One region of the Clostridium sp. LY3-2 genome, then DNA from elsewhere that is predicted to be linked to it. Evidence: riboswitches for the same ligand, from Rfam matches in the RefSeq annotation. Region 1 holds a riboswitch; the other holds the start of a gene.
What was found. A riboswitch is a leader RNA that binds a small molecule or an ion and turns the genes downstream of it on or off. The one in region 1 is predicted to bind cyclic di-GMP.
Positions count from the first base shown of each region.

Region 2: linked by a shared signal. The riboswitch ahead of M4I33_RS06310 (glycosyl hydrolase family 18 protein) and the one ahead of M4I33_RS06650 (tetratricopeptide repeat-containing diguanylate cyclase) in region 1 are both predicted to bind cyclic di-GMP.

Region 1 is NZ_JAMDLQ010000018.1:11,671-16,109, reverse strand. It holds gene M4I33_RS06660 (AbgT family transporter) at 1-911, shown strand, start outside; gene M4I33_RS06655 (manganese efflux pump) at 965-1,510, opposite strand; cyclic di-GMP riboswitch class I at 1,690-1,775, shown strand; gene M4I33_RS06650 (tetratricopeptide repeat-containing diguanylate cyclase) at 1,847-3,574, shown strand; gene M4I33_RS06645 (YdeI/OmpD-associated family protein) at 3,594-4,052, shown strand; gene M4I33_RS06640 (hypothetical protein) at 4,086-4,439, opposite strand, start outside.
Region 2 is NZ_JAMDLQ010000017.1:67,657-72,095, forward strand. It holds partial or broken gene M4I33_RS06305 (immunoglobulin-like domain-containing protein) at 34-225, opposite strand; gene M4I33_RS06310 (glycosyl hydrolase family 18 protein) at 244-2,370, opposite strand; cyclic di-GMP riboswitch class I at 2,429-2,517, opposite strand; gene M4I33_RS06315 (LytTR family DNA-binding domain-containing protein) at 2,697-3,431, shown strand; gene M4I33_RS06320 (sensor histidine kinase) at 4,042-4,439, shown strand, end outside.

The sequences.
Region 1 (4,439 bases):
AAGCTTTAAATCCTGCAACAATGCACTATTTCTTTATAGTTGCATCAACTATACTTTTATCAATTATAGGTTATTTTGTAACAGCAAAATTCGTAAAGCCTAGACTTGAAAAAGAAACTTACGTAATACCAGAAGATATGAATTTAAATGACTTTTCAGTAAAGCCAGAAGAAAATAAAGCTTTAAAAAGTGCATTAATTGGATTATTAATAGGACTAGCTATAGTTATAGGATTAGCACTAGGGCCTCTTGCACCATTTATAGGTGAAGATGGAACTAAGGTAAACCCAATAATGGATAATGTAATTTTAATAATAACTTTCTTATTCTTTATGACTGGACTATTCTATGGGAAGAAAGTTGGAAAGTTTAAAAATGCGATGGATATAGTAAAAGCTATGTCAAAGCAAATGGGAGGAATGGGATATGTTTTAGTATTAACTTTCTTCTCATATAACTTCTTAGCTTTATTAAGTTTCTCAAATATTGGAACGTATATAACGTATTTAGGTGCATCATTTTTACAAAACTTAGGGATAGATAAGTATCCTGTATTACTTTTAATAGGATTTATATTAGTAACAGCTTTAATAAATCTATTTGTTGGAGGATTAACTTCAAAGTGGATGCTACTTGGACCTATATTTATTCCAATGTTATATAACGTAAATCAAAATTTAACACCAGACTTAGTTTCAGCTGCATACAGACTTGCAGACTCATCAACTAATGTTATTTCACCACTTATGTCATACGCTGGAATAATACTAGTGTTTATGAGAAAGTATAAACCAGATTATACTTTAGGGGATATGATTAGATTAATGATGCCTTACTCAATAGCATTCTTAATCTTCTGGACAACTTTACTAATTGGTTTCTTCGTATTTGGATTACCACTAGGATTCTAAATTTAAAATCAATAGGGCTTAGTACTATATTTTAGTACTAAGCCCTAAATTTTTTAATTAAATATCTCTATTAATCCAAGTACTATAAGAAGTATTCCAGAAGTTATATCTCCGTATTTACCAAGTAGTCTTCCAAAAACTTTTCCTCCAAGAACTTGACCTAAAAATATAGTCAATAAACTTAAAATGAAGTTTAAAAAACATACTAGAGGTATATTTAAACCTGTTGCACTTGCAGCTATACCTACTCCTAAATTATTTAAAGTAAGGCCAAATGCTAAAACTAATGTAGTTTTTAAATTAAGGTCTTTTATTTTAGCATCTTCTGAATTTTTCTTGATTACACTTTGAATAGTAAAATATACACCCATAATTACTATAGTAAAAGCTCCTAAAAAGTTTGAGATATAATTAGGTAAGATCGAAGAAATTATTTTTCCAACCTCCATTGAAAGAAATGTTCCGAAAGTTCCAATAAAAGCAATTAAAAGATTATCAAAAAAAGTTATTTTCTTTTTTCCTATTTCATAAGAAATTCCAATAATAAAGTTATCTAAATTAGATGAAAGCCCAAAAAGTATTGCACTTAAAATTTCCATAAAAGTCTCCTAAATTTTAAATATCATATAAAACTATACACTTTAAATAAGATGAAAAAATAGATTTTAAGTTAATATATAATTAATATTTTTGATAAAATTTAAATATAGTATATAATTTAAATAGAAAAAGAAATTAATATATATTAAAATAAATAATAATTATACGTTTAATAGTATAATTATTTAGGCAAAATAAGAGAAATCTTATTTACGCAAAACTATAGGGACTAAGGTTTATAAACTATGTCAGCCAGCTGCACTTTATAAAGAGGAGCTTTAGCCTTAACTTTTATAGTTAAGGCTTTTTATATTAAAAATAATATGGAGATAAATATGAAGATAAAAAAGGTGTTAATAGGGATACTTGTTATAATAGTTACGGTTTTATTAGCCATTTTATTAACTAAAAAAACAGTTGATAAAAGAGCAGTAGATGAAGCTTATAATTATAGAGTACAAGTTGGGAATAAAGTCTTTAATGATTTAGAAGGTTATGAAAAGAGATATAAAAGTTCATTAGAAGAAGAAACTGACCCCTACAAAAAGGGTGTATATTATAGCTCGCTTGTGCAAATTTATTCAGCTAAAAATGAATACGAAAAGATGAAAGAAGCTTCAAATAACGCACTTTTAGAATATAGTAAAGTAAAATGTGGTGAGTATTTTAAAGCCAAAGAATTAGAATATCTATCTTGGTCTATGTTATCTATTGAGAAATTCACAGATAGCTTTAATGCTGCAAATGATTTATTAAATATTATAAATAATAAAAATAGTGATCTGTTATCAGAAGATGAGATTATTAGAGCGGAAGCTTTAGCCTATTCAGTGTATTTATGTGTTTATACGGAGTTTAACATAATGGATAAGGCAGAATTTTATTATAATAAATTAGGAAAATTAAATATAAAAGACGACTATAAAGTTGAATATAGCAAAATGAAATACTTTTATAAAAAGAAAGACTTTAAAGAAGCCTATAAGCATGCTTTAAAGTATAATGAGATAAATCAAAGGTTAGATGAAGCTTATAATCAAAACATATCAGATGCTTCTCTATTAGAAGTTGGTCTTTGTGAACTAGAAATAGGAGACCTTGAAAAAGGAAAAGATGATATAGAAAGAGCTAAATATTTAAATCAGCAAATAGGAGATAATCAATCAGTTGCAGATGCAAATGTAGGATTAGCTATTTATTATAGAAAAAAGGGAGATAAAAAAAAGGCTATATCCTATTATGAGAAAGCAATAGAAATGCATAAAGACGGCAAAGATTATTATAACGAAAAAAAGGTTTTATACGAACTTATTACATATTTAGAAGAAAATAATATAAAAATAAATGGAATGAATATTTACAAAACTTACTACAAAGTAGCAAGTACAGAAGCTAATAGTGAAGTTAATAGTATAATTTCGAAGATGGCAACTGCAAACGACGAGTTAAATGAATCAACTTTAAACCTTATGAATAGGCAGCTTACAATAGCAGAATTTGTTTCAATTTCTGGAGTGATAGTCATAATAGTTTTAGCAGTTATAACTTTAAAGCTTAGAAAAGTTTTAAATGAGAAGCAAGAAAGTGAAAAAGCTCTTAAAGAGCTAGTTAACTTTGATTATTTAACTAGAGTCTGTACTAGAGGATACGGAGAAGAATTAATACACGAAAAATTAAAAGATAATAAAGTAACTATAGCTATCTTAGATATAGATAACTTTAAAAATATAAATGATAGTTTAGGACACAGCTACGGAGATGATATTTTAAGAAAACTTGGAAAAGTATTAAAAGATTCAGTTTCAAAAGATGAGATTATCTACAGGTATGGAGGAGAGGAATTTGTAATTGCATTTATCTCTAAAGATAGAATTGAAGCAAAAAAAATACTAGATAATATTAGAACTAAATTAAAGCTTAACCCGGATGATAGAGGAGTAGTATTTACGTTTTCAGCTGGTGTAAAAGAAATAAAAAATATAGATTTAGAAACAGGGATAAAATTTGCAGATAAATTACTTTATAAGGCAAAAACTCTTGGTAAAGATAGGGTGGAAATTTGATTTAAGGAGACTTATAAAAATGAAAAAGGAATTTAAAGCGCAGATAATAAAAGTAGAAGGAAAGAACGCTTCTTATATAGAAATCCCCTTTGACGTAGAAGCTGTATATAAAAAGAAACGTGTTAAAGTAAAAGCTAAGTTTGATGGAATAGAATATAGAGGGTCTATAGTCAAAATGGGAATGCCTTGCTTTATGATAGGCATAACTAAAGAAATAAGGGAAAAGTTAAGTAAAACTTTTGGCGATACAATAAACGTAGAAATAGAAGAAGATTTAGAAGAGAGAGTTATTGAAATTCCAAAGGAGTTTGAAGAAGCACTAAATAAAAATGATAAAGCAAAAGAATTTTTTAATAGCCTATCATTTTCAATGAAGAAAAAGTATATAAATTCAATAAATAGTGCAAAAAAAGAAGAAACTAAACTTAAACGAATTAAAGATTATATAGAAAAACTAGAAAATGAAATCAAAATATAATTTAAAAAGACGCTAGAAATTTCTAGCGTCTTTTTAATAAACCCAATTTACTGAGGATTTTATAACAACCCATTTTTCTTTAACCTTTATAGCTTCAAATGTAAAGCCTATTGCCCCGAGATTAGAACGCCTCTTTCGGCCTCTAAAGGAAACTGAATTTTTAGAGTATTCCTTATAGCTTGAAACATCATAAACTATGCCGTTTACAAATTCACCGTCTTTTACGTATCCAGCTTCTTCAAGTTCATCCATATTCATATCAAGTGGAGTAACATTATATTTTTTACTGATATAATTAAAAAGTTCAGCAGTGTCATCTTTTGAAAAATCCATAAATGTGTCAGTATCTATACTTACATACTGTAGATTTTTATTTAGGTCTTTATC
Region 2 (4,439 bases), on a different contig from region 1:
TGGCTTAACTTCTTCATTTTCTACAGTTATAACTCTATTTTTAGTAGTAGTTAATTCTTTACTGTCTGATACTTTGTAAGTTAAAGTGTACTTTCCTTCTTTGCTTGTATCTACAGTTCCTTCTACTTTTATTTTTGAAGTTAGATCTCCGTCTTCTTTATCTGTTGCTGTAACTCCTTGAAGCTTATCAAACTTTTCGTTTAATTTGATAGTTTTATCTTCTACTCCTTTTAATTCTGGAGCTTAATTTACTTCTGGAGGTGTAACTTCTTCAGCCTTTACAGTTATAACCCTGTTTTTAGTAGTAGTTAGTCCTTCTTTGTCAGATACTTTGTAAGTTAAAGTGTATTTTCCTTCTTTGCTTGTATCTACAGTTCCTTCTACCTTTATTTTTGAAGTTAAATCTCCGTCTTCTTTGTCAGTTGCTGTAATCCCTTGAAGCTTATCAAAATCTTCATTTACTTTTATAGTTTTATCTAAAACTCCGCTAAGTACAGGTGCGCTATTAACTTCTGGCACTTTTTCTCCAAAAATAGTTTGTTTGTAAATTTCAGGTCCAGTTTCAGACATACGTTGAACTATCTCTATGCTTTCAATCTTAGCATCTCCAGATAATTTAAATGTATAAGTTTGTCCTTGTTCTATATTTTTACCTTCCCAAACTGATTTTAAATCTACAACTGTATACCCATTTTCATAAGTTACAGTACCAGATGTATAATCTCCTCTATTTAATGCCTTGTCAGTTTTTAAATATAGTTTTGGTGCTTTTATAGTTTCAGCACCTCTTTCAACTTCTTTTAAAACTCCATTAGACTCTTCTGCTTTTTCATTATTTTTAATAGTTATCTCATATCCTTTTTTATCTACTCCCCACTCTTGTTCGTAAGTATTTACAGTAGCTGAAATATCTAAATTAGAATATCCTATATCATGCTTTTGTAATTCATTTTCTCCAAAAAGACCTTTTTTAGTAGCTGTAGTTAATTCATCTCTTCTACTAGAATTATTAGTAGGTGCATCTTGAGATGCCATCCAGCCTATAACTCCACCTAGATTATTTTCCTTTACATACTTAGTCTTTTCATTTATAGATTTTACGTTATCATAAGTAAAGAATTTCCCTGTTGATTCGTCATAAAGGTATGGCGCCTTAGCTGTGTCATCCCAATATTCTTTAAGCCCTGGATAATTAGCTTTTAACTTATCTAAACTTCTGTAAGACCAAACACCGCTACTACGTCCCCCGTCTCCGACAGTAAGTGGTGCTTCGTTTGGAGCTCCATATGACGGAGTTTGATCTGCATCTTTTGAGTTCTTTTCAGCGTCTTCAAATAATCCTGGTAATTCCTTATTATCTCCTTTAGAAACCTTATTCCAACCTCTAGTATAATAAGCTGCACCTATAACTATCTTTTCAGGTTCTGCACCCTTACTTAAAAGATAATCAACTGATTCATCAACTGATAAGTTATTCCCTTTTAAGCTATCATTCGGGTTTGCATAAAGTCCTGTTTGGTGACCACTTACAGGGTCCCAAGCCCCTCTCATGTCATAAGTCATTATATTTGCAAAATCTACTACGTTAAATAATCTATCAACATCTACTCCTAAGTCTACCTTAGCTTTAGGTGCAGGAAGTGCTACTGATAATTCGTAGTCTTTATTAACTTCAACTCCTTTTTTATCTAAAGCGCTTCTTAATTCTTCAAGTAAAGTTATATAGTTTTCCTTATCTTCTGGGATTGAATGTATAGCACCTTCATCATTTTTATTATCAACTAAGTCAGGCTGCCTTACATCACCTGGGTATTCCCAATCTAAATCAATAAAATCCATATTAGTGTAATCTACGAATTTTATAATATTTTTTATAAAGTTATCTCTCTTATTTTTGTCTCTAGCTATTAAAGAGAAATCTCCAGACTTAGACCATCCCCCAACAGATATTCCTATCTTTAAGTTAGGATTCTTAGCTCTAAGTTCTTGAAGTGCTATTAAAATTCCAGCGTTTGGTGCTCCCCACTGAACTCCAGCTTGTCCGACTGGCGCCCCTGTTGCAGCATCCTTATCTGTAAATACTAAGTCTCCATTAGAATCAAAATCCATAAATGCAAAGTTTAAATGAGTTAACTGGTCTGCTGGAATATCCTTTGGATAAAAGTTCCCTTGACCTCCCCAAATAGACCAATCCCCATAATACATTACATTACGCTTTTGACTTTGGTTTTTTGTGCTTGTTTTTTGTGTAATTTCCCTACTATTATTTGCTGCAAATGCCTCTAAAGCAGGTGAAATAGTAGATGCTACCACTGTAGCCATAATAGTTGTAGCTATTATTTTTCTGATTTTTGCATGGTTTTTTGCCATTTAAATTTACCCTCCTAAAATTAATTTTTTAGAAAATCAACCCTCGAAGTTTTTACTTCTAGGCAGCTGGCTGGCATAGCTATAAAAAAGCCTTAGCCCCTATAGTTTTGCGTAAATCACATTTCTGTGACCTTGCTCTTTTCTAAGTAGTTTTAAATGTTAACTTTTACATTAATAGTATATAATTTGGTAAATTTTATGTATACATAATTGCAAGTTTTAAGGTACTTTTTGTAACTTTTAATTAAAGATGTACTGCAAATTATTGTAAAATTATGAAATTTTAATGTATAATACAAATATCTCTAAAAAGAAAGGTTTTTTTTATGATTAAAATTGGATTATGTGACGATAACTATTTATTTATTAAAAAACTATCAGAAATATTAAAGGATTTATCTAAAAGCGAAGGCTTAAATATAGAAATAACATCATTTGAATCTTCAAAAGACCTTTTAGATTTTTACGGTAAAAATAAAAGCTATTTTGATGTTATTTTTTTAGATATATTAATGGATAACGATAGACTAAACGGAATAGAAACTTCTAAAATAATCAGAAAAACTTCTTCTGATATCTTTATAATATTTGTAACTAGCAGCAAAGATTACGCTTTAGATAGCTATAGCGTTAATGCTTTTAGTTATATTTTAAAGCCATTTTCAAAAGAAGATATCAAATCTAAATTTTTAGATGTATATAAAAAAATAGAATTAAATAAGAAAAATATCTTTTACGTTAAAAATAATCAAGATATTTTCACATTAGATTTAAACAAAGTCCTATACTTTGAATCAAACTTAAGAAAAATAACAGCCCACCTTATAAACGGTGAAAAAATCTCTTTTTATAACAAGATGTCAAACTTAGAAGAAGAAATAAAAGATAGAAATTTTTTAAGAATCCATAGAAGTTTTCTAGTGAATTTACTTTATGTAAAAAATATAATTTCAAAGGATTTAATAACTACAACAAATAAAGCATTACCTATAAGCAGTAAGTATTTATCCTCATCTAGAGATATATTTACATCTTATATAAAGGTTAAGCTTTCTAGTTAAAGGAGTGTTTAAAATAGCTTTAATTTACCTTTTTATAACTTCAGTATTTATAATTTACATATCAAAAATTCACCTTAATTTTAAGTTAAAAGATATAATACCAACCCTTTCTTTTAGCCAAATTTTTATATTTTTATTATTACTAGGTGTGTTTTTTAATAAGATAAGCATATTGAGCTTTCTTTTTTACATAATTATAGCTTCGATTTTACTTTCTTTTTTCTACAAAAAAGAATTGTTTAATATTTATTTATTAACTTTAAAATCATACTATTTACTACTTATATCACTTATAGCAGTTTCTAGTTCTTTTGAAATATTACTTAAAAATAACACTTATTTGATTTTTGAGTACAAGCCTTATCTTTATAGCTCATATTTTATTTCTATTGTCTTATATATAATCTTTGAAATACTTTTTATAAAGATACTAAACTTTGAAAAACTTAAATACATATTAGATTCAGTAAATAAATTAATTCCCTTATCTATGTTTATTTTGCTTATAATAAAAAATTTAAGTCTTTTATATGTGTTATTTTACTCAAAACACGCACCACTTGTCACTTACATAATATTTATTTCAATTTTGTTAGAGCTATATTTTGAGGTGTTTATACTTATTGGAATATCAAAATCATACGATTTATCTATCTATAAGCACAAAAACAAAATATTAAATATGCAATATGACTTACAAATCTCTAACCTAAAAAGACTAGAATCTAAAGAAGAATATATAAGAAAAATATCTCACGATATAAATAACCACAAAATAGCACTTCACACTTTAATAGAAAATAATGAAAAGGAAAAAGCTTTAAATTACCTAAAAAACTTAGGAGTAGATTCTTATAAAACAAACGAATTATACACTAAAAACAATATTTTAAATGCTATCTTACTATCAAAAAAAGAAATCTGCACTTTAAATAATATAGATCTTTCATTAGATATAAAGATTCCAAGCTCCTTAAAAGTTTCTGATTTTGATTTATGTATAATCTT